Regions from separate parts of the Providencia sp. PROV_01 genome, predicted to be linked through region 2. Evidence: predicted binding sites of a transcription regulator. Region 2 holds the regulator's gene; each other region holds the start of a gene.
What was found. The regulator Fur, encoded in region 2, represses iron uptake genes when iron is present. The targets are predictions, from matches to a motif close to ATAATAATGAGAACNACTATCAA.

Region 1 (7,924 bases), 920 kb from region 2:
GTTACAAAGTACACTCTAATACTAGCTTTCAATGCACGTTCTTACCATGTTTATTATCAAAAATTTTACATATTATTAACACAATTTATTTCTTAATTTTCTAAAATTGAACTATTTGTTTAATAGGTTATACCTATACATACAATCACTCAAACCTTTCAATTAATTAATGCATTGAATAATAACAATAATTTTTGTTTTCCACATCCCTTCTAGGTTGATAATTTTAACTGAGAGATAAGCTTAATTGCTCGCACACAATTTTGCAGCAGCTTCTTTTATAGGTAATATTCTTTCCTCAACTGTTTTGGTGCTATCGGTAGGCTTAAGCAGCACATCAATAGGCTGTGCTTTAATTTCTTTTTTGATCATCAATTCAGTCGCTATGTCGTTTAATGGGTATTGCATTAGCGTGGCAGGGTTAATGACGACCAAAGCCCCATTATGACGGCACTCTAACATGACTTCCTCTCGAGTAAATGGCCAATCATCACCAAATTGTTTTTTACTCACGGATGTTAACGGTGCAGAAAAAGCAGTGCTCACGGTTCCACCCAATAACAGTGAGCAAATAATGAGTTTAAATTTCATGGTAGTGACCTTATTAAACATTGAAGATATCTTTACATATTATCAATTAAATATAAAAGTTTAGCTAGATTGGTTGGTAGCTTGCAAAAATTGCCACAGAAAGAATCGCCATCGTACCTAACAGTAACTCAACCCAACTGTTAATGATTAGGTAATTGACTCGCCCTTTTTGCTTAATAATAGGTACGATGTAATAACGATTGATAATCGCTAATAAAAGCATTCCTCCCACTAAAATGATCTTAAACCAAAGTAGTGATTGGTATTCTGACCCTGAATAATTTAATGGCCAGCCAGGTAAAAGTGTTATTGCACTAATGATCCCTGTAATGACCACCAGTACAACAGCGATATGGCCGAAGCGCGAAAAACGCATCATGGTATTCACAATTTGTTTGTCCATCCCTTCTGCCATTTCTTTTTTATTGCGCAAAAATTGGATGCAAATTAAAAATGGCCACAAACCGCCAAACCAATATGCAGAGCTAATGAGATGAATAAATTGATTAATACGATGGAATGTTCCGAGTAGGCCATCATGCATGGCCGCGTGCCCAATAAAGGCATGCAAACCAAGCAGGATCACTGAAAAAACTAATATTAGTTTCAATCGTAATTGAATTGATTTTATAAATAAGACCAATAGCAATAATACAGATGACAAAAGTTCCCAACGCCATACTTGGCCGAATGACGTCCCTAAAACCCCTTGCCATATCTGCCAATCAATACTATCTTCCCAACCATCACCCATCAGACCCGCTTGCGCAATCATCCAGCTGAAGGCTGTTAAGACAGTAACAATGGCACAAAAGAAAATGCCTTTATTCAAATAGCGGCTTAATAAATAATTAAATGAGCCGCGACTAAGTACCACTGCAAATATTGACATTCCACACATCAATATTGCAGCGATAAAATGAATAAAGCGAATAAGGGTATAAAAAGCTTCTAGTGACATATTATTTCACTGTAAAGCTATACGTTCCTTTTGTTTTGTGTCCGTCGACAGAAACGACGCTCCAATTAACATCATATTTCCCAGCAATGAGCTTGTCTTCCACAGGAACGACCACTTTAGTGTCGTTACTCGGGTCTAACGTTGCTTTACCGGTTTTTACTATTTTATTTTCAGGCCCGATAATACTGACCTTAGTGAAATTAACTTCGATACCTTCAGAAAAGCTTAATGAGATTGACTCTGGCGCTTGCTCCACTGCCGTACCTTCAGCAGGAAGCTGGTCTTTTAATTGTGCATGGGCAAATGCTTGTTGGAAAGACATGCCTAAAAATAGAACGGCGACAGCGCTAAGTTTGCGCCATGAAGATTTAATAGGGTTAATTGGCATAGTAACCTCTTAATTTGCAGGTGAATTTAGAATAATTACCAATCATTATACGGAAAACAAACCATTTTACCGCTTAAAAATGGGTTTTATCGGCCTATCCTGTGAGTTTTCACACAAAATGAAAAGAAAAAGACTTATGAACATTGAATTACAGAATTCATGCCCATAAGCCTAGAGAGGTCTTTATGCATCAAGTAGAGAGAAAAACTAGATTTCTATCTACTTACTGGTGTGTAGATTAGACATGCGTTGCCACAGACAGGTTTTTCAAATCTTTATCTAACAAGAATAGTGCTTTACCAGACTCACCCACCATATCCAGTTTATCCAGTACTGATTTAAATAATTTCTCTTCTTCATGTTGCTCTGCAACATACCATTGTAAGAAATTAAATGTAGAATAATCTTGTGTTGTCATTGCTAAATGAGCCAATTTATTAATTTCACGAGTAATTAATTGCTCATGTTCATAAGTTTGGGTGAATACATCACTAATTGATTTGAAATCAACGGGCGGCGCAGCAATTTGCCCTAACAGTGGCAACGCCCCAGTGTCACTAAGATAATCAAATAAACGCTGCATATGTTCCATTTCTTCTTGTGAGTGTGCTTTTAAGAACGCTGCAGCGCCTTCATAGCCTTTATCACTACACCAAGCACTCATTTGCAAATAGAGATTTGCAGAATAAAACTCAAGATTTAATTGCTCGTTTAATTTTTTGACCATATCTGTAGTTAACATATTTAAGCCTTATCGGTTAATCATTCATGCGTATATTATGCACAGTATTACAATAATTAAAACCCTAAAACAATCTTAAAACAAAAAAATCCAATTTACTGATAATTAATAACTTTTGTTAAAAACAATAATAATCAATCTCATTATCTTTCCCTGTTTTTCTATTAATAGCTAAATATATAAATAGATAAATTTAACTCTTATTTTTATTATTACAATTAATGTAATGAGATTTTTTCTCATTATCCAGTTACAATAATAAGGTATGAATTTAACTGTAGAGATCAAATATGAGTCACAACCTTGCTTTATTGCCTAAAGATGAAATGGATAAGGTCAATGTCGACCTTTTGGCTTCTGGTGTTGCATTTAAAGAACGCTATAACATTGCCATCATTGCTGAAGCTGTTGAGCGAGAACAACCTGAACACTTAAGGGAATACTTCAGAGAGCGATTAGTATACTACCGTCAGCTGTCACAAAATTTTGCTCGTATGCCTTATGAACCACGTAATCGCTAGGCTCACGGATACACAGAAAAAATGACACAAAAAAGGGATAACCTTAATGGTTATCCCTTGATATTCAATAAAAATTTATTTAGTTGTATTATATGTCACGGTATTATTTTGGCAGTCTACCGCAACTGAATAATGCAAATCGGATTTTGCACCTCGAACAACCAACGGCACGGTGTAACCTGTTTCAGTTTTAGTGACTTCACTATCATTGACCCAAGCAACCGCTTTTTTGCCTAAAGCCGCTTTTTCATCTGTCCAACGAGGCAAACGATTATGCATAAAGTCACTTTTCACCTGTGCTGCAATTTGTGGCTCAGTTAGCGTACCACAACTGACGAAAGGCGCAGCTTTACCTTCTTCATTATTTGCGCTTAACGCAAAAGAACTAAAAACCAGAGCACAAGCACCTAAAATTACAGCAATTTTTCGATTCGCTTCCATACCATCCTCCGATACCTATTACTAGGTAAAGATTTTTGATTAGTTTAGCGGCTTATTTCAGCCTACCAGATACCAGTTATCTTCTGGTTATTATCTAGTCTTCATTGATAAATAGAATGACTTAACTAATATTAATCTATCAGATTTATGCATGAATGTTAATAGTATGTTTATAGATTATTAATTTTCATCATCGAAACGAACGTGGATCTGTTCTTTACCTTGGTGCTTTTCTCTAATTTCATGAGCGACTATTGCAATCGCCTCACCACTACTCATACCTTCCGCCATCAATTGATGAATTTTTTCAACAGCTTCTTGCTGTTCTTCGTGATTAAGTGCTGGCATACCAGAAAACATGGTTTAAACCTCATGAATAAAAGACTAAAATCAATGATTAAGATTTTAACATTTCTTCGACTATTAAGATAAGAATATATGTTAACCTGTATTGATTCACTTGCGGAAATTTAAACTCATCATTATGGTTATCAAAAAAATCCAACTACCTTATAGCCCAAATGCAGCCATTGATTATTTTACCCCATTGGCACACCTGCCATGGGCGATGTTATTACATTCAGGTAATGCAAAACACTTACATAATCGCTTTGATATTATCGTTGCTGACCCGATTGCCACACTGACGACTTATCAGCTTAAAACAACTATTACAGAACAAAATCACGCCTCTCTCGTTTCTGAGTCAGACCCTTTTAAACTCCTTCAAGGATTGCTGGATAAATACCAACCAAAACGCCAGGAAGAGACCGAGTGTCCCTTCAACGGGGGGGCTCTCGGCCTTTGGAGTTACGATTTAGGGCGCCGCATTGAAAAATTACCTGAAATTTCGACCGCAGAACTACAATTTCCAGACATGGCAGTTGGCATCTACTTATGGGCTCTCATTGTTGATCATCATGATAAAACCACTACATTAATTAGTTATGATGATGCTGATGCCCGGTTAGCTTGGCTAAACAACCAAAAAAGGCCACGTAAAAATAAATTTCAATTAACCTCTGCATGGCAATCCAATATGTCAGAAGAGGCATATCATCATAATATTGCGCGCATCCATGAATATTTACGTAATGGTGATTGCTATCAAATCAATTTAGCGCAAAGATTTAAAGCCAAGTATAAAGGGGATGAATGGAATGCATTTTTAGCACTACTTGATCGCAATGGTGCTCCCTTCTCTTCTTTTATACGTCTTCCCGAAAATGCGGTTATCAGTATTTCACCTGAACGCTTTATCTTTTTGCAAGATGGAGATATTCAAACCCGCCCAATCAAAGGAACGCTTCCGCGCTTAGACAATGAACAAGATGACCTTGCTCAAGTAGCAAAATTGTCTAATTCAGTAAAAGATCGCGCAGAGAACTTAATGATTGTCGACTTGCTGCGTAATGATATTGGCCGCGTCGCCAAACCGGGTACGGTCAGTGTTCCTGAATTATTTGCTGTTGAAGCTTTCCCGGCAGTACATCATCTGGTTAGTACCGTCACGGCAAAGTTAGATAGCCAATACCGTGCAACTGATTTATTACGAGCGTGTTTTCCTGGTGGGTCAATAACCGGCGCACCGAAAGTCCGTGCAATGGAGATAATTGAAGAATTAGAACCCCATCGCCGACATGGCTATTGTGGAGCAATAGGCTATATTAGTTTCAATGGCAATATGGATAGCAATATTACTATTCGTACTTTACTGACATATAAAAAACAGGTTTATTGTTGGGCTGGCGGTGGTATTGTTGCCGATAGCCAAGCAGACAAAGAGTATCAAGAAACCTTTGATAAATTAAGCCTGATCTTACCTTTATTAGGAGCACTCAATAACGATGACTGAACTGAATAACTTTATCAATCGTTTTCAGTTTACTTTACCGGCTACCCGCCAATTTGAAGCTAAGGCGGGTAAATCGGCGGCTGTTCTTTTACCCATTATCAATAAACCAAACCCAACATTACTTCTCACCCAAAGGTCTCCTTTTTTACGCTCCCATGCAGGCCAAGTCGCCTTTCCTGGCGGGGCTAGTGACCCAGAGGATGGAACGCTTGTGAATACCGCTTTACGTGAAGCTTATGAAGAAGTCGCCATCCCACCGGAAAAAGTCACCGTACTGGGTCAGTTAAGCCCTTTACAAAGTTATGGTGGTTATGAAGTTACGCCAATTGTTGGGCTTGTACCAAATAATATTCAATATCAGGCTAACCCCAGTGAAGTCGCTGACATCTTTGAAGTTCCATTGTTTGATGCGCTTTCATTGCAACATCATAAATATGTCGATATTAAGCGTTCAGGACAGCATAACCGCATCTTTTTTTATTGGTATAAAGGCCATTTGGTTTGGGGATTAACCGCTTCGATTATTCACCAACTTGCCTTGCAGTTAGATTAACGGCTAACACAACTTTTCACCATACAATGCCACTATTGCAGTAAAATCTATTTAAGATGACAAGATATCGCGTCATATATGACAAAATTTACCTCTACCACATGTTGTTTTTTTAGCCACATCACAGACATTTTGTGCTATTTACAATCAATTACCCTTCAGCAACTACCTTATTTCAAAAAATACTTTAAACTTACTGGTTAACACTACTAAATAACAGTAAAGTAGCGTCTTTTAAAATAATGCACTACATTTTCATCTTTTTTTTAAGGAGTCCTGCGTGATAAGCGTTTTCGACATGTTTAAAGTGGGCATAGGCCCTTCAAGCTCTCATACCGTTGGTCCAATGAAAGCTGGGAAAGAATTTGTCGATGATTTAGTAAGCAAAAATTTATTACCTAACGTCACACGTATTTCAGTGGATGTTTATGGGTCATTATCGCTTACTGGAAAAGGGCACCATACTGATATCGCCATTATTATGGGGCTAGCAGGTAATTTGCCTGCCACTGTCGACATTGAATCCATCCCAACTTTTATCAAGAATGTAGAAGAAACAGAAAAGTTATCATTAGCAAATGGCCTTCAAGTCGTTGACTTCCCTAATGAGGGTGGCATGAATTTTCGTCAAGATAACCTGCCATTACATGAAAATGGCATGACCATTCATGCTTTTGCCGATAATGATGAAATTTACACCAAAACCTATTATTCCATTGGTGGTGGTTTCATTGTCGATGCAGAGCATTTTGGCGAATCAACGCTTGATAGCAAACCCGTCTCTTATCCATTTAATTCCGCGGAAGAGCTACTATTAAATTGCAAAAAATCCGGTCTTTCTATTTCTAGCTTAATGATGAAAAACGAGTTAGACCTTCATACCAAAGAAGAAATTGAAGCCTATTTTGCTGATGTATGGCATACCATGCAAGCCTGTATCGAGCGTGGTTTAAACACCGAAGGTGTTTTACCGGGCCCATTACGAGTACCTCGTCGTGCACCGGCACTTAACCGAATGGTGACCTCAACAAGTAAGCTATCTAATGACCCAATGAATGTGGTTGACCTGATCAATATGTATGCCTTAGCCGTGAATGAGGAAAATGCTGCAGGTGGTCGCGTTGTCACAGCCCCGACTAACGGTGCATGTGGTATCGTCCCTGCCGTATTAGCTTACTATAACCATTGTATAGAACCTGTAACGCCTGAGTTATATATGCGCTATTTCTTAGCTTCAGGCGCTATTGGTATTTTATACAAAATGAATGCGTCCATTTCAGGTGCTGAAGTTGGCTGCCAAGGTGAAGTCGGTGTGGCATGTTCGATGGCCGCGGCTGGCCTGGCCGAATTATTCGGTGGTAGCCCTGAGCAAGTGTGTATTGCTGCTGAAATCGGCATGGAGCACAATTTAGGTTTAACTTGTGACCCTGTCGCTGGCCAAGTTCAAGTTCCTTGCATTGAACGAAATGCAATCGCCTCTGTTAAAGCAGTGAATGCCACACGTATGGCTCTACGTCGAACAAGCGAACCACGAGTTTCACTTGATAAAGTCATTGAAACTATGTACGAAACAGGGAAAGACATGAATGCAAAATATCGTGAGACATCCCGAGGCGGGTTAGCCATCAAAGTACAATGTGACTAATTTTTAATCCTTAAGCACCCTTTTCTATTCTGTTATCACTTTAAACAGGATTTTGAGGGTGCTTTTTTAGCATGTATTAAAAAGTTTTTTCTATTTTTGCTATGCTTCTCTTCCCATATAGTCCAATTCAACTAATCAATTACCCACAGTTTTTTCATTGAATTAACTCAATTTTCTTATACTCAACAAACCACATCAAAACAAAATTCATACTATTTTGTGCTAAA
Region 2 (7,924 bases):
ATTTAAATATTGCAGCGGGAGAAACCATTGGCATTGTTGGCACATCAGGGTCAGGCAAGAGCACTCTTGCTAAATTATTACTACGGCTTTATACCCCTGAAAGTGGAACCATATTTGTGGATGGCACTCCCATATCCGCGATTAACTTACACTCTCTTCGTCAGCAAATTGGTATTGTGTTGCAAGAGAATTTCTTATTCAGCCAATCTGTTTTTCATAATATTGCTCAAACCTCACCTAATGCCTCCATGGATGAAGTGGTTCATGCTGCCAAAATGGCGGGAGCACATGAATTTATTTTGAAATTACCCAAAGGCTACGACACTGTTCTTGCTGAGGGGGGATCATCTCTTTCTGGCGGCCAACGCCAACGCATTGCAATTGCTAGAACGCTGCTTTCAAACCCTAGAGTAATTATTTTTGATGAGGCGACTAGCGCTTTAGACGACGAATCCCAAGCAGTTATTCAAGAAAATATGCAATTCATTGCCAAAGGAAGAACCGTCATCACAATTGCTCACCGCTTATCAACCATTCGCCATCACCAGCGGATTATTGTGATGCAACATGGTGAAATCATTGAGCAAGGTAGCCATCAGCAACTTATTGAACAAGGTAATTTTTATAAACACTTGTGGACTCTACAGCAGTCTCTGAAATCAGACATGGACGTAAAATGAAACATCGATTAGACAAAAACCGTTATAACAGCTTTTTGCCTTCACACTTGGCGATATTAAAAACTCCCCCATCTTACTTGGCACTTTACGTCGCTATTTCTATTAGTGTGGGTATTTTTCTTGCTGTGACTTGGTCGTTTTTTGGTAAGTTGGATATTCAAGCCACCACGCAGGGTAAACTTATTGTTTCAGGGCGAACACAATTAATTCAAGCGTTTGAATTAAGCCGTTTAGAACATATTCATGTTACTGATGGGCAAACAGTAAAACAAGGCGATCCTTTAATTACCGTCAATGTGTTAGGTGTTGACCAAGATATTCTAAGTTTAAATTATCAACACAACTTCCATTTGGCCGAAATAGTAATTTATCAAGCATTGATTTCACAACAGCCTATTGAGCAGTTACCTCTATTTAATCAATTAACTGAACTAGAGCAAAACAACACGCGGGCTAGCTATCAAACACAAAAATTAGAATTTGATTCATTAATGAATGAACTTAATAATGAAATTCAATTGAATACCGTCAATCAACAAGCCCGAAAAGATGAATTACTTACCATCAACTCCCTTATTGTCAATATCAAAAAACGCCTCGATGCACACCATTCGTTAACTGAAAAACAGTTAATCAGTCAAAAGGAATTTTTAGAACAAGAGCGAGAGCTATTAATCGCTAAAAAAGAAAAAGTGACCAAATTATCTGAGCTTTCAATTCTGAAAAGCCAGCACCATGCCTTAAATGAAAAAATAGACCGGATAAAAGCCCAAAAAAACCAAGAGTGGGATGAGAAATACAAACAAGCTGACTTTAAACGAGCTTCTCTTGAGCAAGAACTATTAAAAAATAAAGAAAGAAATCAATTAGAAATTATACGAGCCCCCGTTGATGGCACTATTCAACAGCTTGCTACACACACTTTAGGAGCTGTATTGCAACCCGCACAGCAACTAATGGCTGTTGTTCCTAACAATAATGTTCAATTAGCTGAAATTAAAATCTTGAACAAAGACATTGGGTTCATCCATGAAGGGTTGAGAGCAGAGGTGAAAATAGATGCATTCCCTTACACACGTTATGGCACGATTGAAGGTGAAGTGATTTCCATATCGCGCGACAGTACTCTCGATGAAAAGCTTGGATTAGTGTTCTTAGGGCAAATTGGTCTTAACCAAAAAGAACTATCCGTTGATGGTGAATCTATTGAACTGACTCCCGGTTTATCCATTGTGGCAGAAATAAAAACGGATAAACGCCGTATTATTGACTACTTGCTTAGCCCTATTAATGAATACACCTCAAACGCGATGAGAGAAAAATAATCGATGGAACAGTTTAATAATCATGGCTTGGATGCCTTAGTTTGGGTGGCTAAATATTACCAAAACAATGTTTCATCAGATCAACTCAGGCACGCAATTGGTATGCAAACTATATCTCCTACAGAGTGGGAAATTAGAGAGTGTGCACATACATTGGGGTATGAAACCGAGCTTATTACTGCACGATACACACAATTAATAACGCTACCTTTACCCGCTTTAATCTATATAGATGGTTTTTGGCAAGTTATTAGCCAAGAAAATGAATTAATTCTCATTAACCCTACTAATGAGGAACGAAAACCTATTCATAACTCTATTGGACATCAAGAAACTGAATATGATGTATTACTCATTAAGGAGCAATTAGAGCCAGAGCAAAAAAAGGCCTTTGGCTTTAGCTGGTTTATTCCCTCTGTTTTGCGACAACATGTTAAATTACGAAATATTTTTATTCTCTCTGCCATTATTCAGCTTTTCGCCTTAATTAGCCCGCTGTTGTTTCAGAATTTAATCGACAAAGTGTTAGTTGGTCGCAGTCTCTCAAATTTACATGTCATTGCATTGGCGATTTTTGCCATTGCTGTTGCAGAACCGATATATGGTTTTATTCGTAATAAAATTTTTAGTCATAGTAGTAGCCAGATCAGTGCTGAGTTGTCAGGGAAAATTTATCGCCACTTAATGGCCTTACCGTTAAATTATTTTAAGCTAAGGCCAACAGGGAAAATTATTGCCAGAATCCGTGAATTAGCCCATATAAGGCAATTTTTAACGGGCTCAACACTGATGCTGTTTATTGATTTTATCTTTGTCATCCTTTTTGTCGCAGTTTTATTTTCCTACAGTAGTTTGATGGCTTGGATTTTATTGGGCTCAATGGGGGTATTTTTTGTTTTATGGATGATACTCGGCCCCATTATTCGCCAACAAACTGAAAAATCTTATCAAGCGGATGAAAATGGTCTCACTTTTCTCACCGAAAGTATTACTGGGATTGAAACCATCAAAACAACCGCAACAGAAAAATACTTTAATCAACGTTGGAAAAAAATATTTAGCAAACAGCTAACTCAAAGCTTTAAAGTCTCAATGCGCAGTGAAGTAGCCTCTCAATTAATGACATTTGTGAGCAAAATAACGACTGCGATCCTTTTGTGGGTCGGTGTCAAAGAGGTATTAAATGGTGGAATTTCTCCTGGCGAATTAGTGGCATTTAATATGCTAAGTGCGCATGTTACGCAGCCCGTATTGCGGTTTGCCCAGGTTTGGCAAGATTTCCAACATACCATTATTTCATTACGCCGAGTGGGAGATATTCTTGATGAACCGGTAGAAAATGAACGTAAAGGGATTGCAAATACATCAAATATTCACGGAAAAATAGAGTTTCAAAATATCCGTTTTCGCTATCAACCTGATACACCTGAAGTTCTCAATAATTTATCCTTAATGGTTAATGCAGGTGAATTTATTGGTATTACTGGCCCCTCAGGTTCAGGAAAAAGTACCTTAACGAAATTATTACAGCGGCTTTATGTCCCACAACATGGGCAAGTTATTGTTGATGGCATGGATTTAGCTGTCGCAGATACCGTATCATTACGCCGAAAAATGAGCGTCGTATTACAAGAAAGTACCTTATTCGTTGGTTCTATCGCAGATAATATCCGTTTGAGTCATCCACAAGCGACTGACGAGCAGGTGATTCACGCAGCAAAATTAGCGGGAGCTTATGAATTTATCATGACATTGACTGATAATTTTAATTATCCCTTATCAGAAAAAGGCTCCAATCTTTCAGGTGGTCAACGTCAAAGGATTGCACTTGCGCGTGCATTACTCACCGAACCCGATATCTTAATTCTCGATGAGGCCACTTCTGCACTCGATTACGAGTCAGAAGCCGCCATTATGGAGAATATGCCATTAATTACTCAAGGAAGAACCGTCATTAGCATTGCTCATCGGCTAAATACGATTATGCACGCTGATAGGATATGTGTGATTTGCCAAGGAGAAGTACACGAGATGGATACCCACGAAAACTTACTCAAATCAAATGGTTTATACGCCAATTTATGGCACCAGCAGACACAATAATACGAATAAAAAAGCATCACGCTTATAGCAAGTGGTGCTTTTTTACCAAAAGCGCTCATTTTACAATCAATTAAACCCAATCATCATTGATGAAGCTATAGCACAAGGGGATTAGCTAGGGTATCATGGCGCGCTGAATTACTGGCACACCCTTTTAGCAGTTATAGACATGGCAAAAGAACAAACGGATCGAACGACACTAGATTTGTTCGCTGAGGAACGAAGGCCTGGGCGACCTAAAACAAGCCCGCTATCACGGGATGAACAACTGAGGATCAACAAACGCAACCAACTGAAACGAGATAAAGTGAAGGGATTGCGCAGAGTTGAATTGAAACTGAACGAAGACGCTGTCGCGGTATTGAATCAGTTAGCTGAAGATAAAAATATAAGCCGTAGTGAATTGATCGAAGAAATTTTGATGTCACAACTTGAACATGTTGATACATCAATACTCAAGTAACGTTATCTTGATAAATCACACAAATTTGACAGACTTAGCAACATTTTTTCGCCAAAATAAGGCGTAATATTCTATCTATTTTCGTTCTAAACGGGCTATAGAAGGCGAATTTTCACCTCTAGCTCTCTTAGAAAAACAAGAGGTTAATCACTTTATGGCAGTCATAGGCATTTTCTTCGGAAGTGACACAGGTAACACAGAAAATATTGCCAAAATGATCCAAGAAAGATTAGGCAAAGATGTAGCAGAAGTTCACGATATCGCGAAATGCAGCAAAGAAGATATTGAAGCTTTTGACATTCTACTTCTTGGTATTCCAACTTGGTATTATGGTGAAGCCCAATGTGACTGGGATGATTTCTTCCCTACTCTCGAAGAGATTGATTTCGAAGGTAAACTTGTCGCCTTATTTGGTTGTGGAGACCAAGAAGACTACGCTGAATATTTCTGTGATGCTATGGGTACGATCCGCGATATTATCGAACCACGTGGTGCTGTTATTGTTGGTCACTGGCCAACAGAAGGTTATCACTTTGAAGTATCCAAAGGCATGGCAGATGACAACCATTTTATTGGTTTAGCTATTGATGAAGATCGTCAACCTGAGCTAACTGATGAACGTGTTGATGCATGGGTAAAACAAATCTCTGAAGAAATGTCTTTAGCTGAAATTTTAGGCTGATAGACTACATAAAGAACCCTTACCCATAGATTACACCACTGTCTTACACAAAATGAACCCCAAAGCCAGTGGCGTAGTCTAAAATAACCGATAAGGTATCCTAATAGGATAGGTTCTCAAGAGATTATCAAAATAATGAGACAATGCATGGTTTCTATTTTTATTTTCCATGCCTATAATTGTAAATCAGTTTAGAAGACAACTGTATTGATGTTAAAAATGTCTCATTATTGTTAAATTTATGATTTAAGATACAGGACAAACCCGCATGACAGACAACAATAAAGCATTGAAAAATGCTGGACTCAAAGTCACTCTTCCAAGATTAAAAATTTTGGAAGTACTTCAAGAGCCTGAGTGCCACCACGTCAGTGCGGAAGATCTCTATAAAAAGCTGATCGATATGGGTGAAGAGATCGGGTTAGCAACTGTATACCGCGTGTTAAACCAGTTTGATGATGCCGGTATCGTAACCCGTCACAACTTCGAGGGGGGTAAATCTGTATTCGAACTAACTCAGCAGCATCACCATGACCATTTAATCTGTTTAGATTGTGGAAAAGTGATTGAGTTTACTGACGAATCCATTGAAACCCGCCAAAAGAATATCGCTGCTCGCCATGGCATTAAACTATCTAACCATAGTTTATATCTATATGGTCATTGCGCAGATGGTGATTGCCGTGACAATGCTGACGCACACGAAGCAAAAGAGTAATAGTATTCAACCATCGTTGATGAAACATCATGGTTAAAAATGCCAAAACCCTGATAATACAATTTTATCGGGGTTTTTTATTTTAAGTATTAATATTCCCTTTTTTACTCGATTAGTGATAATTGCTAGTAAGTAACTTAAACACAATTATTTATCACTGTATTTTAGCAACAATGCAAGATTTTTATAAAAACTATAATAGTTGCAATTCAAATCAAAACCCTTATATTATTTCAGAGATAAATATATTCCGTTATCTAGAATAATACTTTACATATCAAAGTGGTATATAAATAACATCATAGATGATTCCAAACACTTCATACTATTTAAAATTATTTAATTACCTTACTATAATTTCAACTCCAAATTAGAGAGTTAATGATCCAAATGTAGTCATAACGTTAAATCATCATTTAAATGCGTAATTACATTTATTGACTAAACTAATTGAGTACTTTAGTAATTTGTAAGAGATTAACTGATGAAAAAAAACTATCTTTTTCTCAATACAAGTTTTTTCTTCTGGTTTCTTACTTTAATAGGGTGGTTTTTTAGCTATTCGTCTATCACCTTATTTTCGTTTGTATTATCAATACTGTTCTTGATCGTATACTTCAATCAAAAAAAGGTAAGTAAAATGTTCACCAAAAGACAAAACAAGCCCACGCCTACAGCGACGTCCCCTTCTATAAGTAATGAGCCTGAAGTGACTACAAAAATAGAAGAACAAATAACACTGTCAACTCCGACTATTAGTGAAGAAAAATCGAATACGATTATCTCTAGGGACGTTATTTTTGAAGGAAATATTACGTCTAATGAGCAAGTGCATATCTATGGGAAAGTCATTGGAAATATAACAGGAAAAGAAAATACGGTTAAAGTTATGTTAAACGGCCAAGTTACGGGAAATATCACCTGCAAAGAACTGGTGGTTAATGGTCGTATTGAAGGTGAATGCTTATCTGATACTATTTGTATTGAAAATAATGGGGAAATCCACGGTACTATCCATTACAGTAGTTTATCAATTAAAAAAGGGGGAATTTTATCTGGCCAAGCACAAGTTAAAAACCCACCCCATCAATCAGAAAAAGTTACCGTATTAAAAGATAAATTAAAACAAGATACCCTTATACTCAATGAAAGTGTAAATAACGCATCCTTGTAATCAAAAATAAAATAAGGTGAATAAATTCACCTTATTTTTAACTCTTAATATAAGTGTTTATTCTTGTCTTAATATTCCATTCAATATTAAAAATATATGGTAAGCCTTTAGCTATCAGGGCAAATGACTGCTTTAGTTTCTTTATAGCAGTCATTGCTACTAAAGGATTTTACTAATTAGAATACCGTGAATGGCATCATCACCATAAATTTAATATCTTTTTCATCTTGGAAGATATTTCCGTAACCACCGCCATAGCTCGGAATATCTGTATGGTTATCATACTTGGTAAAATGCAGTTTAAATAGCGTATCTTTTGCTCGACCTGATTGTACGGTATATAAAATATCAAAGTTCCATGCACTTTCTTTTAAGCGTACATCCTGAGCATATTGGCTATTAGTACTTGGTTTAGCATCCCATCCATAAATATATGAGGTTCCAACCTTCCATCCAGCTAAGTCCCAATTTTTTAAATCATACATAACACCGGCCATAACGGCTTTTTCATTATTAGCATTCCAATCCGAACGGCCATCCCACCAAATGTCCATGCGACCATTTGATGTTGCCCAACCGGGGGTCATACGCTGTAGGAAATAACCTTGGTTACCTTTGGCTTTTACATAGGTTCCTTCTAATTTAAAATCAAATTCATCGTAAGTGTAGCCTAGTGTCATCGCTTGCAACCAAGCTAAACCGTCATAAACATCGTTAACTCCACCGCCTGAAACCTTATCTTTTGCACCATAAAATTGATAAGACATACGTAAGTCACG
Region 3 (7,924 bases), 140 kb from region 2:
AGTAAGTCAAGTGCTTGGGGCTGATCAATTGTTAAATAGAGATCCGATCTTTTTTAACGTTCTCAACTGAAATACTGTCAAGTATTTCAGTAAAAATACCACTCAGATCTTAATAAAAAAGATAAAATCTGTTTTTCATCGCAGTTACTACGTAAAAATTTTTTCATTAAACTGCCATCTTTTTGTCATTTAGCCTCCATTGAACAAATCTTAGGGATCTTGTGAATCCATGAGCCTAAAGGGCTTCAAGAGTTATCCACCATTTCTGTGGATAACCTTGTGTATTAACGTTATAAAACAAGTTCTACGCTAGGCGACAAGCGGCTTTGACTTTATTTGATGTGATTCTGGACTTTAAATTAATTTTTAATAAATACAAATGGTTAAATAAAATCAAGCCTTCAATTTGCATTTGAGATACGGCATAAAAATGCAATAGCATAAAATATAAAGTTTCAAAAAGGTCAAGCACTTTTTTGGGGATAACATTTTTATAAACATATTAGAACGGAGAATAACAGAAAATTTAGCTTCAATACTTGAAGCTGGTTTTTTATCCAGTATCATAATGGGAGAAACTAGTTAAGGGGCGTTAATATGAGTAAGGATTTTAAGCTGTATTCTGATTTTCAGCCGGGAGGGGACCAACCCGAAGCCATCCATAAGTTAAGGGAAGGGCTACAAGATGGACTTGCTCATCAAACCCTATTAGGGGTAACGGGGTCTGGTAAGACGTTCACTATTGCCAACGTTATTGCGCAAGAGAACCGGCCTACCATGTTAATGGCGCATAATAAAACCTTAGCGGCACAGCTTTATAGCGAAATGAAAGCCTTCTTCCCAGACAACGCTGTGGAATATTTCGTTTCTTACTATGACTATTATCAGCCTGAAGCTTACGTTCCAAGCTCCGATACTTTCATTGAAAAAGATGCGTCTGTAAACGAACACATTGAGCAAATGCGGTTATCTGCGACCAAGGCCTTACTCGAACGTCGCGATGTGATTGTGGTGGCTTCTGTGTCGGCTATTTACGGTTTGGGTGACCCTGACAGCTACTTAAAAATGATGTTGCACCTAACGGATGGCATGATCATCGACCAACGCTCAATTTTAAGGCGTTTAGCGGACTTGCAATATACGCGGAATGACCAAGCTTTTACGCGGGGGACTTTCCGTGTCCGTGGTGAGGTTATCGATATTTTTCCTGCGGAATCAGACGAGTATGCCTTACGTGTTGAGCTATTTGATGACGAAGTTGAACGGTTGTCATTATTTGACCCATTGACAGGGCAAATACAACATCGTGTTCCTCGTTTCACCGTTTATCCAAAAACGCACTATGTCACACCGAGAGAACGCATTCTTGAGGCAATGGAACAAATTAAGGTTGAATTGGCGGATAGACGAAAAGTATTACTAGAAAACAATAAATTACTGGAAGAGCAACGTATTACTCAACGAACGCAATTCGACTTAGAGATGATGAATGAGCTCGGTTATTGTTCAGGTATTGAAAACTATTCACGCTACTTATCGGGTCGTGCTCCTGGTGAGCCACCGCCGACACTATTTGATTACTTACCCGCAGATGGCTTGCTGGTGGTGGATGAATCTCACGTTACTATCCCGCAAATAGGCGCGATGTATAAAGGGGATCGCTCAAGAAAAGAAACCTTAGTTGAATATGGGTTTCGTCTTCCTTCTGCATTAGATAACCGCCCAATGCGCTTTGAAGAATTTGAAGCCTTAGCTCCTCAAACTATTTATGTGTCGGCAACGCCGGGTAACTACGAGCTTGATAAATCAGGCAATGAAGTGATTGAGCAAGTTGTTAGGCCTACTGGCCTACTTGACCCGATTATAGAAGTCCGCCCAGTTACTACCCAAGTGGATGATTTACTGTCTGAAATCCGTATCCGTGTACAGAAAAATGAACGTGTATTAGTCACTACTTTAACAAAACGTATGGCAGAGGATTTAACGGAATATCTCGAAGAGCACGGTGAGCGAGTGCGTTATCTTCACTCAGATATCGATACAGTCGAGCGTGTGGAAATTATTCGCGACCTGCGACTTGGTGAGTTTGATGTACTGGTTGGGATCAACTTATTAAGAGAAGGCTTGGATATGCCAGAGGTCTCTCTGGTGGCTATTTTGGACGCGGACAAAGAAGGTTTCTTGCGCTCAGAGCGTTCACTTATTCAAACCATAGGGCGTGCGGCTCGTAACTTAAATGGTAAGGCAATCCTTTATGGAGACAGGATCACCAACTCCATGCAAAAAGCGATTGCAGAAACAGAGCGTCGCCGTGCTAAACAAATGGCGTTCAACGAAGAACATGGAATCGTACCACAAGGTTTGAATAAGAAAATCGGTGATATCCTGCAAATTGGCCACAAAGTGGGTGGTAAAGGAAAAAACCGTACGAAAGACAATGGTAAAAATAATAATTCGGTTGATATCCAATCGATGTCGACAAAAGAGTTGGAGCAACGGATTTCACAACTTGAAGCGCAAATGTATAAGTATGCTCAAGATCTTGAATTTGAAGCGGCTGCGCGAGTCCGAGACGAATTGCAGGAGATACGCTCTCAGTTTATCGCTAATTCGTAATTTTCCTCATACCTCACGCTGTGGGGGGTGTTGGCTACGTTTAGTCACTCGGGTCACATATTTATGTATGCTCCCCGAGCTGCCTTCACTTGCCGCCTACCCACAACGCAAAGTATTTTGAAAATAGATTTTGTGGAAATACAGGAAACAAAGGGCTAATTTTAGGGAAGGTTTTCCGCTGCGGGTATTTAGCAGCGGAATGGCGGTTAGGGGGTTATAACAAGTTGATGGTTTCTTCGATGGCTTGCAGTAACAGCTTTCTATCATGGCGATAGGGAATATCGTCAGCTTCGAGTACCCGTTGAATTATTTTGCGTTCAGGGCTGATATTGCTTGTTTGTGTGCGAGGGCCAAGGATTAACGCATCAATTTTTTGGCAACCAATATAATGCTCCATCATTTTTAGCTTGTCAGGCAAAGACAGGTTTGCTGCTGGGGAGCTAATTTCTTTCGCTAAGTTACCAATATAAATCATCGGGGCTTTACATTCGCGCAGTGCAGCTGCAATTTCATCCAAAAGCAATAATGGCATTAAACTGGTAAAAAAGCTGCCGGGGCCGATAATAATTAAGTCTGCTTGGTGGATAGCCTGTAAGGCTTCTTTCGTTGCCTTTACTGTCGGGTATAAGCGTAATTCTTGCGGGATTTCATGTAAGGCATCAACATTCACCTCACCGTATACTTCATTGCCCATTTCATCGATAGCCATTAAATCAACAGGGGATTCCGACATCGGGATCAACTGCGCATCAACTTTTAGCATATTACGGATAAGATTTATGGCTTCTAACGGACGAACACTTAGGTGGTCTAATGATTTTAACATTAAATTACCTAAATTATGGCCTGAAAGTTCACCATTACCGCTGAAACGGTATTCAAACATCGCAGAAGCAATGGATGGTTCAGTAATTAGCTGATTTAAACAGTTACGCATATCTCCCCAAGCGATCCCGCCTTCAGAGCGACGAATACGGCCTGTTGAGCCCCCATTATCGGTTGTGGTAACAATACCCGTTAAACGAGAACCTAAAGAAGAAAGTGAAGACATCACGCGACCAAGTCCATGCCCGCCACCTAGAGCGACAACATGCCTGAGATCCGCCAGACTGCAATTCGGCATAGTGTTCCTATATCAGTTAATTTTCAGTACTTATAAAAGCAAGTAAACCAGCGAGTTACGAAATGCGTTTTTTACGCTAAGCCCGTTTTATGGCGACTAAAATAAATTGGGCGTTAATCTATCATAAAACATCATTCTTAGCTTAAGTACTGTGACAAAAAACAATAAAAGAGACGATTCTGTATTGATGTGAGTCTTAGAAGGAAAAATGCGCTAGGGAGTTTTCATTTTAAATTATTATCTATATCATGTAAATAATTCTCATTTTCATTATTTATTTTATGGATCAATATGTCTGATTCAGAATTACAGCGCCTGTTTGCTCGCCATTCATCGTCGTTATGCCGTTATCTGAATATGTACCTTAAAGACCATAATTTAAGTATGGATATCACACAGGAAAGCTTTGCTCGAATGGCAGAGTTAATGAAAACATCAACTATTCAAGATTTTGATGCGTATTTGTATCGAATTGCGAAAAACCTGATGGTTGACCACTTCCGGCTACAGAAAAAACAACAATTAATGGCGATCAGTGACCAACAATGGCAAGAGATCCCATCGCGGGTAAAAGGTATTGAAGCCACGGTTATTCATGATCAACAACTTGCACAAATTCAGAAAATTATTCAATCTTTGCCGCCCAGGACTCAGGAGATATTTCGCTTGCATCGAGAAGAAGGATTAGCTCAAACGGAAGTAGCGCAGCGCTTAAATATTTCATTAAGCACAGTCGAAAAACATTTAGCCAATGCATTGGCAATGCTAATTCATAAATGGAGAGACTAGTCATGAAGCCATCTGATAGTCCATCTGAAATTGAAAACAAAGCCGCAATGTGGGTTGTTAAAACCACGCAACGAGAGCTGACGTCGCAAGAAAATGAAGATTTCCAGTCTTGGCTCAATGCGTCAGAGTTACATAAGTCTACATACTATCGTGCACGGCAATTATGGGCATTAACAGCCAATAAACCGCGACAACAAACAGTAGATAACCAACAGGGAATGAATAAAAAGAGGCGGCCTCGCTATATTGGTTTATCAATAGCGGCGGTTGTGCTAGTGAGTGTGTTATCCATGTCAATTTGGTATTTTCAATATACACAGCCAGTGGATTACTATGCGAAAATCGGTGAAATACAGCATATTACCTTACCTGATGGTAGCCGTGTTGACCTCGACAGTGGTGCGCAATTGCAATTAGCGTTTAGCCCGCAGTATCGGCAAGTTAATTTATTACGAGGGCGTGCTTATTTTACTGTTGCACCAAAAACGGATACGGAACCAAGGCCTTTTCAGGTTATGGCGAAAAATGGGATAACTCAGGCACTTGGCACTGAATTTTCAGTTGATAATGAAAATAGCAAAGTGGCAGTCAGTGTTTATCAACACAGTGTAAAGGTGTCACTATTCTCAGGGCAAGAAATGGTCATTCCAGCAGGAAATTTCACTCAATATCAATCAGATATAACGCCTATGACTTCAATGGTCAACTCACATTCTACGGTATGGCGAGAAGGACAAATTATTTTTCAGCAGCAAACCTTTCCGGAGGTTATTGCTGAAATAAATCGATACCGTGACAAGCAAATTATTTTATTGACTGAGGAGCGAGTAGGGCACATTAGTGGTGTATTACAAATTAACACACTTGATAGTGGGCTAACGCATTTGGTGTCATCATATGGCTTATCCGTTTATGAAATCCCATTTTTCACTTTAATATATTGATTATTAATAATTAATATAGATATCGAATAATAATAAATTATTTTTTTAAAATTTATTTACGGGTTTTCCTAATTCCCGCGTCTTAATCTAAGTGATTATGATTTTTATTACCATTATCATTTTAGGGATGGGAAATGACTCAAAAAAAGCACCACTATAAAAAAGCAACACTCTGTGTTCACCTTGCATTATTTACGTTACCTGCATTTTCATTTTTCAATCTAGCACAGGCTAACTCAGCGGTAGCATCCGCACAGCAGGAAATAACATTTTCTGTTGCTGCAGGTTCACTTGAAAATGCTTTGCTGCAATTCGCTAGGCAAGCAAAGGTAGAAATAATCATTCAGAGCCGAGAAATTAATGACTTACAAAGTCAAGGCTTGAAAGGAAGCTTTACGCTACAGGAGGGATTACGTCGATTAATTGGTTCAAACCCTGTGCAATATCAATTACAAAATAACCGAATAACAATAGAGCGTATCGCGCCTATTACCGGTGATTCGGTGATTAAGCTAGATAACATTACCGTCACAGCAAGCCAGATCCAACAAGGGGATTGGGTATATAACAGTCCATCATCTGTCAGTGTAATTAGTAAAAAACAAATTGATGACCGCCCACCAAAGCACATAGCTGATGTGTTAGAGCTAACGACAGGTGTCTATTCGAGTGTTAGCCAACAAGACCCTTCTTTATCTGTGAATATCCGTGGGATACAGGATTATGGTCGTGTGAATATGAATATCGATGGTATGCGGCAAAACTTTCAAAAAAGCGGACATGGGCAGCGCAATGGTTCTATGTATATCGACTCAGAACTGCTTTCTGGGGTGGAAATACAAAAGGGCAATACAAGTGGAATGGGAAGCGGTGGAACCTTAGGTGGTGTGGCGACCTTCAATACAGTCAATGCGTCTGATTTTTTATCAAAAGATAAAACTTTTGGTGGAAAATTACATGCGAGTACGGGGTCAAATAATACTCATTTTATTGGCAGTAGTGTGCTGGCATTAGGGAATGAAAACGCGGATTTGTTATTTGCGGCCAGTGAACGACGTCTTGGGGATTATAAACCAGGAACTCACGGTAATATCGGTAATATTCGAGTCAATAATGGGGCAGGGCATTATGATGAACTTGCGCACCAATTAAAACACACTCGTATTAATGACAGTAATTACCGAATGACCTCTTATTTGGCAAAAGCCGGTTGGAATATAAGTGACGAACAGCGTTTACAATTTAATTACTTAGAAACCAAAGTGGCAACGCCAAATGCAGGAACGCTAACGAATTTAGGTAGCTCGTGGCCTTATAAGCTAGGGTGGAAAAGTAGCGGTTTCAGTGATGTAACAGCCAAGAATTATTCCCTTGATTACACTCAATTTAGCGATAAACCATGGAGCACCGAGCTAAAAGGAAAAGTGTATTTTGTTGATACCAAAGACAATACAGACACCTATTCCACTAGCCAAATTTATAATAATGGCTACCAGATGGACACTCGAGTCAAAACGGTAGGGATACAGCTTGAAAATCATTCAGAAATTGAATTTAACCATAACAATGTATTAAAAGCGCATTATGGTTTGGAAACTTTCCAAGACAAAGCGAGTAGTAGTTCGACACGTGAAGCGGCGAGTGGAGTGACACCGGACGGAAAACGTTCATTGAGCTCACTTTTCACTAATTTGACTTATGAATATGATGATTGGTTAACATTAGAAGGGGGAATGCGTTATGACTATTATTCTCTCAAAGGCCAAACGAGTATGAGTTATGCAGTACTTCCTTATACCAGAGACAATCCATGTACAGGAAGAAGGTTACGTGATTGCAAGGTTGTTATGACGACGGAAAATTGGGATGTTGATAACTCAGAAGGGGCATTTTCACCCCATATTCGTTTAGCGGTACGTCCTAATGTTGAATGGATGGAATTGTTTACCAGTTATGGGCGGTCATGGCGCCCGCCAGCGATTACAGAAACGTTAACCACAGGAAGTGCTCACAGTAGTTCGACTCAATTTCCCAATCCGTATTTAAAACCTGAGCGTTCAAATGCTTGGGAAGTGGGGATGAACATCAATTATCCGCAATTGTTTATCGAAGAAGACCGATTTGTGGCAAAAGTTGCCTATTTTGATACACGTGTAGATAACTACATTAACTTAGCGATTGACCGTAAGAAACCAGGGATGGTTAGCCCTAATATTGGAAATGCTGCTTATAGCAACAACTTGGTTGCGACCCGTTTTAGAGGGGTTGAATATCAACTAAATTACGACGCAGGTTTTGTGTATGCAGACCTGACCTTTACCCATATGATTGGCAAAAATAAATTTTGTTCACATCCTGCATGGCTAGGTGGTGTATTGAAGTATGGCGAAGACGTTGGCCCAGGTAACTGGTATGTTGAGCCAAATGAGGCATCAAATAACCATGTGGATTG
Region 4 (7,924 bases), 3.0 Mb from region 2:
ACCAGCCCTCCAGGACTCATGATAGCAATACCATTTTTATGAACTTCTACGGCTTCTTTAAATAAGGTATTAAAGTTAAAGCCAACATGCTTCATAACCATAACAGCCATGAATGTTGCACCAGCTAATAACAAGATGGCTTTAATAATTTGAACCCAAGTTGTGGCTAACATTCCACCAAATAGGACATACAGCACCATCAATATACCCACAATAACAACCGCGACGTGGTAATTGAGACCAAATAATAATTCAATTAATTTACCCGCACCCACCATTTGAGCAATAAGATACAGTGCAACAACAACCAGAGAACCAACCGCAGATAGAATGCGAATTGGTCTTTGTTTTAATCGATAAGAAGCGACGTCAGCGAAAGTATAGCGACCTAAATTACGTAAGCGCTCGGCAATTAAGAATAGAATGATCGGCCAGCCAATTAAGAAGCCAATCGAGTAAATCAGACCATCGTAGCCAGAAGTATAAACCAGGGCGGAGATCCCTAAAAAGGAAGCCGCTGACATAAAGTCGCCCGCGATAGCCATCCCGTTTTGGAAACCTGTAATTTTCCCGCCTGCAGTATAGTAATCAGAGCGAGAACGCGTTCTTTTTGACGCCCAGTAAGTTATATATAAGGTAAAGCCGACAAACAGTAAGAACATCACAATCGCCTGAATATTCACAGGCTGGCGTTCAACATCCCCTGTCAATGCATCGGGAAACGCTATTGAGGAGGTAAAAAAGAGAATGAGTGAGAGCAATATTTTCATTTTTCTACCTCTTTTAAAATTTCTGCTGTTAAACGGTCGTATTCACCGTTAGCCCGGATAACGTAAAGCCCCGTTAGTACAAATGAAATGACGATCAGCCCTACACCAACAGGAATTCCTCTTGTAATGTATGAACCTTCGGATATTGGTGTTCCAAGCCAGCTTGGGTCAAAAGCGATAAGAAAAATAAAACCAACATACAGCACGAGCGTTATTATTGATAACAACCATGAAAAGCGACTACGTTTTCTAACCAGTTCTTTAAAGCGAGGGTTATCCTCTACCTTTTCGTAAGCAGTAGCATTCATCAGAGTTCTCCTCTGTTATACTCGTCATACTTCAAGTTGCAGCTTTGTTGACTACACTCACTCACACGAGTTACATACTTGTGTATGCCCCTCGTGCTTCGTTCGCTTGTCGCCTAGCTACCCCTCGAATTATTTAGAGTAAACCATCTTGTTGGGATGTATGTAAGGCCGCCTCTATGAGTTGGCCTTTTGGCGTTATGACATACTCATAGACTGTTTTTCTTCGAGTAGTTTTTCGACAACACCAGGATCGGCCAGCGTGGAGGTATCTCCGAAATTACTGGTGTCTCCTGATGCAATTTTTCGTAGGATGCGACGCATGATTTTACCGGAACGAGTTTTAGGTAGTGAATCCGTCCAGTGAAGTACATCCGGGGTGGCAATAGGGCCGATTTCCTTACGAACCCAGTTGCGAACTTCGGTGTATAGCTCTGGTGATGGCTCAACCCCAGATATTAATGTGACATAAGCATAGATTGCTTGGCCTTTAATATTATGAGGAATCCCGACCACTGCAGCTTCGGCCACTTTCGGATGTGCAACGAGCGCTGATTCTATTTCTGCAGTACCTAAACGATGGCCCGAAATATTCAGTACATCGTCAACACGGCCTGTGATCCAGTAATAACCATCTTCATCACGACGAGCACCATCACCACTAAAGTACATGCCTTTAAAGGTTGAGAAATAGGTTTGCTCGAAGCGTTCGTGATCGCCAAATAAGGTTCGGGCTTGGCCCGGCCATGAATCAACAATCACTAAGTTACCTTCTGTGGCGCCTTCGATAGGCTCACCAAGGTTATCGACTAATGCAGGGCGAACACCAAAGAATGGCAATGTTGCAGACCCTGGCTTTAACATGGTTGCTCCCGGAAGTGGTGTGATCATGAAACCACCTGTTTCGGTTTGCCACCATGTATCAACCACTGGGCAGCGGCTATTACCAATTTTTTTGTAGAACCATTCCCAAGCTTCAGGATTAATGGGTTCTCCCACTGAACCGAGAATTCGTAATGAGCTGCGATCTGTACCTTCAATGGCTTTATCGCCTTCGGCCATTAATGCACGGATAGCAGTTGGGGCGGTATAAAGGATATTGACTTGGTGTTTATCAACCACTTGGCTCATTCGGTTAACTGCTGGGTAATTAGGTACCCCTTCGAACATTAATGTTTTAGCACCATTGGATAATGGGCCATATAACAAATAGCTATGGCCTGTAACCCAGCCCACATCTGCAGTACACCAATAGACTTCACCTGGATGGTAGTCGAAGGTGTATTTGAATGTCAGTGTAGCATAGACTAAATAACCGCCAGTGCTATGCAGAACGCCTTTTGGCTTACCTGTAGAACCAGAGGTATATAGGATGAACAGTGGGTCTTCTGCGTTAATTTCTTCTGGAGGGCAATCTGCACTGACCCCTTTGATGACGTCGTGCCACCAGAGATCACGCCCTTCTACCCAGCTCGGCGCATTGCCTGTACGTTGGTAAACAATCACATTAGAAACCGTAGTGACTTGCGGGTTAGCGAGTGCGTCATCCACATTTTTCTTTAATGGAATTGCACGACCCGCTCGTAAGCCTTCATCTGCGGTGATGATTAGCTTTGCTTTACAGTCAATAACGCGACCAGAGACCGCCTCAGGGGAGAAACCAGCAAAAATGACTGTATGTATCGCGCCAATACGAGCACAAGCCAGCATCGCGACAGCAGCTTCGACAACCATCGGCATGTAAATGGCGACAACATCGCCTTTACGAATACCTTGTTGTTTCAAAACATTAGCAAACTGACAAACATCATGGTGTAGTTCGCGGTAAGTGACATTTTTTGACGATGAGGGGTCATCGCCTTCCCAAATAATCGCAGTTTGGTCGCCTTTTTCAGCCAGATGGCGATCCAAACAGTTTGCACTTAAATTTAACGTACCATCTTCAAACCAGCGGATATCAATATGGCCGGGGTCAAAAGAGGTGTTCTTGACACGTGTATAAGGTTTAATCCAATCAACGATTTTTCCTTTTTCGCCCCAAAATCCTTCAGGGTCTTGAATCGAGCGTTGGTACTCATCGTTATACTGTTGTTCGTTTATCAGGGCATTTTTTGCAATTTCAGCAGGAACGGGATGTTTAGTTATTTGAGTCATATTATTATCTCCTTGCAGATGTTAATACTATGTCAAAAAATGGTTAACTAAAGCACGATTTTTAAATTTGTTTTTCTTTTGCGCGGAAGATCACGTATTAATTGTAATGAGATTTGCAGGATTATCATTTGATGCTAAATATCAAATTGAAATATAAAGCTAAAAATATAATAAAAGGTAGATTTAAAGAAAAATAAACGATGGGGTTATTGGTATTAGTTACTGAATAAAGGAGTTCTCATAGCGAATATAAATATCCATATATTTACTATGGGTTTGATAATGATTTTCATTAACAGTAAAATAACTATAATAGATAGTTATTCACAAGGTGCGAAGTTACGCAAGTGTTTACCCTATGAGCCTTGTGGTAAAAATGAGAAACATAGCGGTATTTACGTCACTGGAGACAATAATATGAGTTATACATTACCTGCTTTACCTTATGCTTATGATGCGCTGGAACCACACTTTGACAAGCAAACCATGGAAATCCACCATACCAAGCACCATCAAACCTATGTGACTAACACCAATACAGCGTTAGAAAAACTGCCTGAATTAGCGGGTTTAGATATCGATGTTTTGATTCAAAAATTGGACCAAATCCCAGCTGATCAACGTACGTTTGTTCGTAACAACGCTGGTGGCCACTCAAACCATAGTCTGTTCTGGAAAGGTTTGAAATTAGGTACTGAATTAAAAGGCGAACTGAAAGCTGCGATTGAGCGTGATTTCGGTAGCGTTGATGCATTTAAAGAACTGTTTGAAAAAGCAGCTGCAACACGTTTCGGTTCTGGCTGGGCATGGCTGGTTCTGAAAGATGACGGTAAATTAGCTGTCGTTTCAACTGCTAACCAAGACAGCCCATTAATGGGTGAGGCTATTTCAGGCGTATCTGGTTACCCAATTATCGGTTTAGACGTATGGGAACACGCTTATTACCTGAAATTCCAAAACCGCCGCCCTGATTATATTAAAGCATTCTGGTCAGTTGTGAACTGGGATGAAGCAGCGGCACGTTTTGCAGCAAAAGCTAAATAATTTTATAAGATAATTTATTTGCCATAAGCGCAGCGTTAATGCTGCGCTTTTTTTATTTGTACTCCACCAATTGTTATCTCTACTGGCATTCTTTATGATGGAAGATCTATTACTTTGCTAAGTGGAGAGCACTGTTCATGTCATATTTTCCCCAGGTCTTTATCGGTAAAGTCCAAGCAACCCAGTCTTGTGGGCACAGCGCTATTCATAAGCAAGCTGCCGACGGGTTATTGATGTTAGGGCAATTGGGGCTTGATGGCGATGAACAAGCTGAAAAGCGCTTCCATGGTGGGCCAGATAGAGCACTTTGCCATTATCCTAGGGAACATTATGATTTCTGGGTCAATGCATATCCTGATTTAGCCGATTTATTTGTTGCCTCTGCATTTGGGGAAAATATATCAACGTTGGGTATGACTGAAGAAAACGTATTTATTGGGGATATTTTTGCATGGGGTGATGCGCGTATTCAGGTCACTCAACCTCGTTCCCCTTGTTATAAGCTCAATGGGTTAACGGGAATTGAAAATTTTGCACAAATGATGCAAGACAATGGGCGCTGTGGTTGGTTGTACCGTGTCATTAAAACAGGCAATGTTAGTGAAAATGCGCCATTAACGCTATTGAGCCGCAATAGTGATATTTCAGTACAAGAAGCCATTATGATTGCATTTCACGCTCCTTATGATGAGGAACTATACCAGCGCCTGTTAAGTGCTGCAGGGTTATCCGCAAGTTGGAGCTTAACCATGCAGAACCGTTTAGATAACCACCGCATCGAAGAGTTTAAGCACCGGTTGTTTGGTAAACGTTAATCGCTAGCGAAAAGCTATTGTGCGCTTATAACAAAGAGAGTCTTTAGCCATAAGCGTTTGCTAGTAATATAACGTGCGATACTGAGAATGCCTATGTCTTAGGTGTTTGTTGTATAAACTGTTGGTACCACGGGATATTCGCCATTAATTCGAGATGTGTTCCCTGAGCGATAATTTTTCCTTTCTCCATATACACAATTTCATCTGCTTGTCGGGCTAGATTAGGCTGGTGGGTGACGACGATACGTGTCTGTTGTTTGGCTTGAGTAATAAGGTCAATCACGGAGGCTGTATTGATGTTATCAAGGCTTGCTGTTGGTTCATCCATTAAAATGATATTAGGATGCTGTAGAATCAATCTTGCAATACACAGCCGTTGTCTTTGTCCTCCAGAAAGTAACATACCGCCAGAACCAACCTCTTTTTCTAAGAACGTATGATTGGCAGTGAAATTAAGTTGTGTCAGTAATGCACTGATTACCCGGTCATCAATATTATCATCATCAAGTACCAAATTTTGGCGTACGCTACCGCAAAATAAACGGCTATCTTGTAGTAAGACTCCCCGGTGAGCACACAACACCTCTTGTGATAGGTTTTTAATATTTTTATTACCGTAGTTCACACTGCCATATGTTGGGTCTTGTAAGCGAGCGAGTAAGCTTAATAATGTACTTTTTCCTGCTCCTGATGGCCCTACAATGGCGGTAAGTGTATGTTCCTTAAAGCTAAGACCTATGTTTTGTAAAATGCATTTTTTATTGTCACTGTAAAATGATAACTGTTCACAGCTAACGCTATCGATAGTGGGTGTTGATGAACGATAAGGAAATGTTAATACCGGAGCCTGCAAGGCTATTTCGATTCGTTGAATTGCTTTTTTCATTTGTCTAATTGATTGATCTAAATGAGAAAGTAACCACATAGGTTCAATTAAGCGCGCTAATAAAACTAACCCTGCTAGCCACATATTTAATGGCATCTTTGCATGATCAACTAAATAAATACCGAACCCAAAGAGCGTAATAAACGCGGTTTGTACCATTAATGAAAATAATAAGTGAAATGGCAAGCTTCTTCGTTGTAGCTGTCTCTGAGTTTGATATTGGGATGCTAAGGCAAATTTGGGATGCAGCTGCTCATAATGGGTATTTGAGCGACGAATCAATGGCTGGTGGAGCGCATATTGGTTGAGTGCACTCATTGCTTGTTGTTCTGATTCATGAGCTGCTCGTTCAAAAAAGGCAATTTTTCTGGCAGATAAGCGTAAAGAGACTAATAACAAAAGGAGTATAAACAGTAAAATAGCGCCAAATGCACCTTGATAGACTAACATTCCAATCACGATAGTACAGGGCGTGAGTAACCCACTAATAATAGGATGGAGTAAATGTGCGGGTACAGACATAACCTGTGATACAGGTCCTGAAATTAATTGGTTGCTGTTTGAAATGGGTTGCAATGAAAGCGGCAGATGGCGAATAAGTGCCGTAGCAAGATAGCGCATCACCAATCCCCCTGCAACATAGCCTTTCTGGGTGGCTATAAATGTTACGGCGAGTGTTGTTAAGCTAGAAAGAGTGAATAGTATTAATGGCATAGTGGTATCAAGGTGCCAATCTAAAATAACAACAAATAAAAATAACCCGCTAATTCCCTCTAAAACAGCGCTTAGGGTCATCCAAAATATAGCATTACGTACGGTGCACAATAAGCGTTTAAGCACAGTTCTCCTCCAATGCACGTAAAAGTTGCTGATAGGGTTCTGAATGTATTGAAAGTTGTTGATGCGAGCCTTGTGCGATTAATTTTCCGTTGTCTAACAATAATATGCGGTCTGCGAGATTCAAGCCGTTTAAGTCATGGGTAATAAGTACACAAGTTCGCGGCTCGCTATACAATAAATTAAGCACCCGCTGTGCATTTCGAGGGTCAAGTGCGGATGTCGGTTCATCAAGCAGCAATAAAGGCGCTGGTGATAGCAATGCTCGTGCAATCGCGAGGCGTTGAGCCTCTCCACCGGACAACACCATATCTTGCTCTATTACGGCATCCAGCCCTTTAGGTTGTTGTTTTACCAGTGATAATAAGTTGAGCTCACCAAGGTAACGGTACATATCATCTTCAGTGGAGTTAGGGGCAAATAGCTGTAGATTTTCACGCACAGAACAAGGCAGAGGCGGGGTGCTTTGCATGACGATGGAAACCGTACGGTTCAAACTAGTTAATGATAGCAGTGGTAATGGAACCGAGTTAAAGAGGACATTTCCCTCTGTTGGGTCTAAAAAGCGCGCCATAAGTTGTATTAAGGTGCTTTTTCCCGCTCCAGACGTTCCGACAATAGCAATAAATTCGTTGGGGGCTACGGTGATATTAATATTCGATAATATTGAGTTATCACCTATTTTAACGTCAACTTGGACAAGTTTGAGCTCACCTTGGGATGGGGTAATTTCCTTTTCTCCGTAATGCATATCCGGTTCAGCTAGAAGTTGGCGAATACGTTCTGATGCGCTAACAGCAAGGTTCAAGGCGTCTGCACCATGCCCCATTGCAGCAACGGGGGCAGCAATACTACTAATTAATAGAATGAATAAAATGATTTGAGCGAGAGGTACGGGCTCAGAGAGTAATGAAACCCCAAAAATAACCCATAATGACAGCAATGTGCTGCTGATACCGACTTGAGTCAGTGAGCTCAAGGCGCCTATTTTACTTATCCATCGCTTAAAGGCGATTTCAAATTGGTATAACGCTTGTGATGTTTTTTTTTGAATGGATTGATTGGGATATTGCCTTGCCTGTAGCGGGTTATCTGCAAGTTCAGCATATTGTT

Region 1: the regulator Fur is predicted to act here: its motif matches at 2,810-2,832, upstream of ftnA (non-heme ferritin).
Region 3: the regulator Fur is predicted to act here: its motif matches at 5,570-5,592, upstream of ACU696_RS17380 (TonB-dependent hemoglobin/transferrin/lactoferrin family receptor).
Region 4: the regulator Fur is predicted to act here: its motif matches at 3,506-3,528, upstream of sodA (superoxide dismutase [Mn]).

What each region holds. Positions count from the first base shown of each region.
Region 1 is NZ_JBRFKD010000002.1:2,507,097-2,515,020, reverse strand. It holds gene ACU696_RS12290 (YebY family protein) at 244-591, opposite strand; gene copD (copper homeostasis membrane protein CopD) at 656-1,552, opposite strand; gene copC (copper homeostasis periplasmic binding protein CopC) at 1,554-1,940, opposite strand; gene ftnA (non-heme ferritin) at 2,179-2,682, opposite strand; gene ACU696_RS12270 (DNA polymerase III subunit theta) at 2,973-3,203, shown strand; gene yebF (protein YebF) at 3,279-3,644, opposite strand; gene ACU696_RS12260 (YoaH family protein) at 3,825-4,004, opposite strand; gene pabB (aminodeoxychorismate synthase component 1) at 4,129-5,499, shown strand; gene ACU696_RS12250 (CoA pyrophosphatase) at 5,492-6,052, shown strand; gene ACU696_RS12245 (L-serine ammonia-lyase) at 6,333-7,697, shown strand.
Region 2 is NZ_JBRFKD010000002.1:3,427,782-3,435,705, forward strand. It holds gene ACU696_RS16750 (peptidase domain-containing ABC transporter) at 1-680, shown strand, start outside; gene ACU696_RS16755 (HlyD family type I secretion periplasmic adaptor subunit) at 677-2,005, shown strand; gene ACU696_RS16760 (type I secretion system permease/ATPase) at 2,009-4,108, shown strand; gene ybfE (LexA regulated protein) at 4,278-4,571, shown strand; gene fldA (flavodoxin FldA) at 4,726-5,253, shown strand; gene fur (ferric iron uptake transcriptional regulator) at 5,522-5,971, shown strand; gene ACU696_RS16780 (bactofilin family protein) at 6,612-7,145, shown strand; gene chiP (chitoporin ChiP) at 7,322-7,924, opposite strand, start outside.
Region 3 is NZ_JBRFKD010000002.1:3,570,567-3,578,490, reverse strand. It holds gene uvrB (excinuclease ABC subunit UvrB) at 598-2,616, shown strand; gene ACU696_RS17395 (gluconeogenesis factor YvcK family protein) at 2,831-3,739, opposite strand; gene ACU696_RS17390 (RNA polymerase sigma factor) at 4,031-4,528, shown strand; gene ACU696_RS17385 (FecR family protein) at 4,531-5,472, shown strand; gene ACU696_RS17380 (TonB-dependent hemoglobin/transferrin/lactoferrin family receptor) at 5,607-7,924, shown strand, end outside.
Region 4 is NZ_JBRFKD010000002.1:471,099-479,022, forward strand. It holds gene actP (cation/acetate symporter ActP) at 1-770, opposite strand, end outside; gene ACU696_RS02925 (DUF485 domain-containing protein) at 767-1,078, opposite strand; gene acs (acetate--CoA ligase) at 1,274-3,229, opposite strand; gene sodA (superoxide dismutase [Mn]) at 3,647-4,273, shown strand; gene yiiM (6-hydroxyaminopurine reductase) at 4,411-5,088, shown strand; gene ACU696_RS02945 (ATP-binding cassette domain-containing protein) at 5,180-6,814, opposite strand; gene ACU696_RS02950 (ABC transporter ATP-binding protein) at 6,807-7,924, opposite strand, start outside.